Regions from separate parts of the Serratia sp. HNCC26DJ206 genome, predicted to be linked through region 1. Evidence: predicted binding sites of a transcription regulator. Region 1 holds the regulator's gene; the other holds the start of a gene.
What was found. Region 1 encodes PurR, which represses purine synthesis genes. Its sites were predicted from a motif close to CANGCAAACGTTTGCNTG; they were not measured.
Positions count from the first base shown of each region.

Region 2: the regulator PurR is predicted to act here: its motif matches at 2,025-2,042, upstream of gcvT (glycine cleavage system aminomethyltransferase GcvT).

Region 1 is NZ_JBXUGP010000028.1:61,347-64,763, reverse strand. Features, by position in the region: gene sodB (superoxide dismutase [Fe]) at 52-630, shown strand; gene cydH (cytochrome bd-I oxidase subunit CydH) at 690-779, opposite strand; gene purR (HTH-type transcriptional repressor PurR) at 1,102-2,127, shown strand; gene punR (DNA-binding transcriptional activator PunR) at 2,108-3,034, opposite strand; gene punC (purine nucleoside transporter PunC) at 3,149-3,417, shown strand, end outside.
Region 2 is NZ_JBXUGP010000003.1:26,701-30,117, forward strand. Features, by position in the region: gene gcvP (aminomethyl-transferring glycine dehydrogenase) at 1-265, opposite strand, end outside; gene gcvH (glycine cleavage system protein GcvH) at 358-744, opposite strand; gene gcvT (glycine cleavage system aminomethyltransferase GcvT) at 774-1,871, opposite strand; gene ubiI (FAD-dependent 2-octaprenylphenol hydroxylase) at 2,406-3,417, opposite strand, start outside.

The DNA of each region.
Region 1 (3,417 bases):
CGGGTTGGAGGTTGTCGGAATAATAGTGCTGTATATAAAAAGGAGAAAGCAATGTCGTTTGAATTACCTGCATTACCGTATGAGAAAAACGCTCTCGAACCGCACATTTCTGCAGAAACCCTGGAATACCACTATGGTAAGCACCATAACACCTACGTGGTTAACCTGAACAACCTGGTGAAAGGCAGCGAGTTCGAAGGCAAAACCCTGGAAGAGATTGTCAAAACTTCTACCGGCGGCGTGTTCAATAACGCAGCACAGGTGTGGAACCACACCTTCTACTGGCATTGCCTGTCACCACAGGGTGGCGGCGAGCCAACGGGCGCAGTAGCCGCTGCGATCACCAAATCCTTTGGTTCTTTTGCTGCTTTTAAAGAGCAATTCACCGATGCCGCCGTGAAAAACTTCGGCGCGGGTTGGACCTGGCTGGTGAAAAAGGCGGATGGTACGCTGGCGATCGTTAGCACCTCAAATGCGGCAACCCCGCTGACCGGTGAAGACAAACCGCTGCTGACCGTTGACGTGTGGGAACATGCCTATTACATCGACTACCGCAATGCGCGTCCGAAATACCTGGAGAACTTCTGGGCATTGGTGAACTGGGCGTTCGTGGAAAAGAATCTGGCGTAATCGCTGGAGGTTGATAGCAAGGCGCAGCATGCTGCGCCTTTATTATTTCTTGGTATGAATCAGTTCAATGCGGCGATAAAACCGAAAACAATAATCATTGCTAAAGCACAAACGGTGGTAATCAATGACATCTTCAAATCGGTATCCATAACGACTCCCTATCAGATTGGCTTCACTAAGCATAAAATCCACACGATTAATGCGTCAAATCATTTTCACACAGTTCGTGACTAAAATCTTGTTATCATTTCCCAAGTTATAATGCCGAATAGATCTTCCACTTTGCGTCAATTTGGGACAAAATCCGCAGTTCACAACTGCGTACCGGCAAAATGCCCCTCCTGTTTAAGCGGCTTACGAACTCAGCACTAAAAACTCAGCTTCCGCTTCTCTGGAGAGAGATCTATGCAGGCAAACGATTAACATCATACTTACATGGCATAACATGTGAGTTCAGGAGTCATTCTTTACATGGCAACGATTAAAGATGTCGCCAAACGCGCTGGCGTGTCCACCACCACCGTTTCGCACGTCATCAATAAAACGCGTTTCGTCGCCGAAGAAACAAAAGAGGCCGTTCGGGCTGCGATCAAAGAACTGCACTACTCCCCGAGCGCGGTCGCACGCAGCCTGAAGGTTAACCATACCAAATCGATCGGTTTGCTCGCGACCTCAAGTGAAGCGCCCTACTTTGCTGAAGTGATCGAGGCGGTAGAGAACAGCTGCTATAGCAAAGGCTATACCCTGATCCTTTGTAACTCACACAATAACCTCGACAAACAGCGTGCCTACCTGGCGATGCTGGCGCAAAAGCGTGTTGATGGCCTGCTGGTAATGTGCTCGGAATACCCGGACCAGTTACTGGGCATGCTGGAGGATTATCGCAATATCCCCATGGTGGTGATGGATTGGGGTGCTGCACGCGGTGATTTTACCGATACCATTATCGATAACGCCTTTGAAGGCGGTTATCTGGCTGGCCGCTATCTGCTGGAACGTGGCCACCGTGATATCGGTGCTATTCCAGGGCAGTTATCACGCAACACCGGCGGCGGCCGCCATCAGGGCTTCCTGAAGGCGCTGCAAGAGGCCAACGTTGAGGTGCGTGAAGAGTGGATCGTCCAAGGGGATTTTGAACCCGATTCGGGTTACAAGGCCATGCACCAGATCCTGTCGCAGAAACACCGCCCTACGGCGGTATTTTGCGGAGGCGATATTATGGCAATGGGGGCGATCTGCGCCGCCGACGAACTGGGTCTGCGCGTCCCGCAGGATATTTCGGTGATCGGTTACGATAACGTGCGTAACGCGCGCTATTTCACCCCGGCGCTAACCACCATCCACCAGCCGAAAGAGCGCCTGGGGGAAATGGCTTTCACCATGCTGCTGGATCGCATTATCAGCAAGCGTGAAGAATCCCAAGTGATTGAAGTGCATCCAAAACTGATCGAACGCCGTTCCGTGGCCGATGGCCCATTTATCGATTATCGCCGCTAGTCTCTTCGCTCAACCACTCCTGGTTGAGCGTTTCACTATCCCCTAGATACTCCAGTAGCCAGGCCATCGCCGGTGATTGTGCGTTCTGCTGCCAGGTCAGGCAGCAGGCACTGGCGGGAAACGGCTCCTGCAATTGCAATGCCACCAGTTCACCGCTTTGTACCAATGGCAGTACGCGATGCGCGGGTACCATACCAACACACAACCCGCTGCGCAGGCAATCTACAGCGGAAACCCAGTCGGGGACGGTAAGCCGCCGCTGATTATCCAATGACCAGGTCACTCGCTTGGGCAAGTTGCGCGACGTATCCTCCAGCAATAGAGAAGGATATGGCCGCAGTTGATCGTTGCGCAGCAAACCGGTCAGACTGGCCAGCGGATGTGACGTGCTAACGACACACAACCAGTTCATAAAACCCATATCGCGAAAGGCAAAACCACCGCCCACCGGCACCGCACGCGTGGCACCGATCGCCATCTCGGCCCGGCCATCCACCAGCGCGTCCCACACGCCGTTGAACACTTCCGGTTGCACCATCAGTTCCACATCGGGGAAGTGGCGATAAAAATCCAGCACCAGTTGGCGACTGCGCTGCGGTTTAACAATGATGTCCACCGCGATTTTTAGCTGCCCGCGCCAACCATTGGCCACCTGCTGGCATTGACGACGCGTATCAAGCATTTTTTTGATAACAGTACGCGCTTCTTTTACAAACAGCGCACCGGCAGGCGTCAGTTCCACATCGCGATGGCGGCGTTCAAACAGCGGCACTGCCAGCCATTGTTCCAGTTGCCGCACGGTATAGCTTACCGCAGACGGCACACGGTGCAGCTCCTGTGCTGCCGCGCTAAAACTGCCGGTGCGCGCTACCGCATCAACGACATCGAGCGAATATTCAGACCACATCTCTTTTTGCCTTCAATTTTTTTAACAGCACCTAGCAAATATTACCGTTTCACAAGCAGAGATCCAGCCGGATACACTGGCCGGCGCTAAAAAACCTGCAATAAGAAAATGTTAATGAGAAATACCATGCAAAGTTTTGGATTTATGTTTTATCTCGCCGGCCTGAGTATGCTGGGCTATCTGGCCACCGATATGTATCTACCCGCCTTTGGTGCCATGCAACAGGATTTGCAAATCTCCGCCGGTGCCATCAGCGCCAGCCTGAGTATCTTTCTGGCTGGCTTCGCCTTTGCCCAACTGGTGTGGGGACCGCTTTCCGATAAGCTGGGCCGCAAGCCAGTTCTGCTGTTTGGTCTGGCGTTGTTTGCTCTCGGCTGCCTGGG
Region 2 (3,417 bases), on a different contig from region 1:
AGCCCATACCAATATAGGATTTGTAGCGCTGATTCTGTGCAGCAATCGCCTTCAACTCGGCCAATGCCTGATGTTCAGTGACCGCATCGCCCACCGGCGGTGGCCCAGGCAGTTGAATGTCTGCTGGCACAATCTGTTGGATAAGCGCGCTGAGCGTGCGTGCGCCCACCGCATCCAGCATCTGCTGCTGTTGCTCTGCAGAAGGGCCGATGTGGCGTTCGATAAACGCTTCGCTGTGTTCAAGTTGGCTAAGTGTCTGGGTCATTGCTACGAATTCCTGAATGCTTGCGGGGTACGGGATAGCGCCTGAACTGCAAAACGCCCCGCAGTGGAGTCACATGCGGGGCGTTAAACTGATTACTCTTCGATGGAGGCTTGATACGCATCTGCATCTAGCAGATCGTCCAGCTCAGCTTCATCAGAAGCCTTGATGCGAAACAGCCAGCCATCGCCATACGGCTCGCTGTTGACCAGCTCTGGAGAGACTTCCAGATCGCCATTGACGGCAATGACTTCACCGCTGATTGGCGCATAAATATCCGAAGCGGCCTTCACGGACTCCGCTACGGCACAATCATCACCGGCAGAAACGGTGGTGCCCACTTCCGGCAAATCGACAAATACCATATCGCCCAGCAGCTCCTGCGCGTGCTCGGTGATCCCGACCACGTATTCGCCGTTACCTTCGTCACGCACCCACTCATGGGATGCGGCGTATTTCAGTTCTGATGGCACATTGCTCATTGACCTACTACTCCTTCGAAAAATAGAAACTAATTGATCAGGGACTTACCGGCGCGCACAAAACCAGGTTTAGTCACTTTTACTGGCATTTCCCGGTTACGGATCTGCACAACCGCCTGCTCACCAATACCGGCAGGCACGCGCGCCAACGCAATACTATAGCCCAAGGTCGGTGAGAAGGAGCCGCTGGTAATCACACCTTCATGTACCTGACCCGTTGCATCGGTGAAACGCACCGGCAACTCATTACGTAATACGCCTTTTTCCGTCATGATCAAACCGACCAGTTGTTCGGTGCCCTGCTCACACTGCTGCTCCAACGCCTCACGGCCAATAAACTGGCGATCCTGCGGTGCCCAGGCGATGGTCCAGCCCATATTGGCGGCCAGCGGTGAAATTCCCTCGTCCATTTCCTGCCCGTACAGGTTCATACCGGCTTCCAGACGCAGAGTGTCACGCGCCCCCAGCCCGGCGGGCTTGACGCCAGCGGCCAGCAGTTGCTGCCAAAAATCGACCGCCCGCTCTTTTGGCAGAGCGATTTCATAACCGGCTTCACCGGTGTAACCGGTGGTGGCGATAAACAGATCCCCGGCTTGTACACCAAAGAAGGGCTTCATGCCTTCCACGGCCTGCTTTTGCTGCGGGGTAAATAAGGTGGCAGCACGCTCTTTGGCCTGCGGGCCTTGCACCGCGATCAGCGCCAGATCGTCACGCACCGTCAGTTCAACGCCGTAGGGTGCAGCATGCTGTTCGATCCAGGCTAAGTCTTTGTCGCGCGTAGCGGAGTTCACCACCAGGCGGAAATAATCTTCGGTGAAGAAGTAAACGATCAGATCGTCAATCACGCCGCCGGACGCATTCAGCATGCCGCTATACAGCGCTTTGCCCGATTGAGTGAGTTTGGCGACATCATTCGCCAACAGATAACGCAGAAATTCGCGAGTACGGGCACCGTGCAGATCCACAATGGTCATGTGGGAAACATCAAACATGCCCGCATCCTGGCGCACCCTGTGGTGCTCATCAAGCTGAGAGCCGTAATGCAGCGGCATCATCCAGCCATGAAAATCGACCATGCGCGCACCGCACGCCACGTGCTGATCGTACAGTGGGGTTTGCTTTGTCATCTTTTCCCTCTTTCCACTCAAAAAGCCGAAGACAGGGTGTTGCTACGCAATGAGGCAGGTGTGGCTGGTGGAACGTCTCACGGGCCTGATCGCGTGGCGCACGCTGACTGCTCAATACACATTGCCGCGCTGACATATGAAGCAAACCAGCACGACGCAAACGATACCTTGGCCTTGAACTTATCACTGAACGAATGCGTTAACCATAAGTTAAAATATACTTAACCTCGTTCAAGGCCAGTAAATTGCCACGCCAGTGTGCAGAGTTTTTCACTGGAAAACTGCGCTTATAAGCACAAAAGACACAATTAAAGCGGTGTAAATCCGAAGTTATGTAACAAAAAATCGATAAGCTGGAGAGTTTTGGCTTTTCAGAATGGAACACAGGATTAGAAAAAGTAATGGTAAAAACCGACTGAAATTAGAATTTCTCAAATGAATAGAAATGATGACCCGCTGAATGAACGGATTTTAATGCGGGAGAAATAAAAGGATAAAACCGAAGAGGCCAGGAATCTGGCCTCGGTACCGAGGTTATGCCAACCACTCAGGCAAATCATTCAGCCCCATCGCCTGGCGCACCAGCTTAGGCTTCACGCCCGGCAGGCTGTCTGCCAAGCGCAGGCCAACGTCGCGCAGCAGTTTTTTGGCTGGGTTATTACCGGCAAACAGCTCGCGGAACCCTTGCATACTGGCCAGCATCACCGCTGCGCCATGTTTGCGGCGGCGCTCATAGCGGCGCAGATACAGGTGCTGGCCGATGTCTTTACCCTGACGTTGCAGGCGCTTGAGCTCGGATATCAGCTCGGCGGCATCCATAAAGCCCAGATTCACCCCTTGCCCGGCCAGCGGATGCACGGTGTGCGCCGCATCCCCCACCAGCGCCAGACGATGGGCGGCAAAGCTGCGGGCATAACGCCCGGTAAGCGGGAAGGTCAGGCGTTCACTTTCCAGCACGCAGTTGCCCAAACGCATATCGAAGGTCATGGCCAGTTCGCGGTTAAACGCTGTTGGTTCAAGCTGCTTTAGCCGTTCCGCTTCTTCTGGTGCTACCGACCAGACAATTGAGCTCAGATGCGGATCGTTAAATGGCAGGAAGGCCAGAATGCCGTCGCCGTGAAAAACCTGGCGCGCCGTGGCCAAATGTGGCTCTTCAGTGCGGATCGTGGCCACCAGAGCGCTGTGGCGGTAATCCCAGAAGGTCAGCGGGATATCGGCATGCTGGCGCAGCCAGGAATTGGCACCATCGGCACCCACCAGCAAGCGGGCGGTCAACATGCGGCCATCTTCCAGCGTGACAAAGGCGTCGTTCTCGCCCCATGCCACCTGTTTCAACGCCGCAGGGGCGATCAGCGTCACGTCGGCCAGCGCTTGCGCCTTGTTCCACAGCGCCTGCTGAATCACCTCATTTTCAATGATATGGCCCAAATGGCTGAAGCCACATTCATCGCCCCGGAAAGCGATTTTGCCAAAACTGTCGCGATCCCAGACTTCCATCGCGTTATACGCGCTGGCGCGCAAATTGCGAATATCATCCCACACGCCG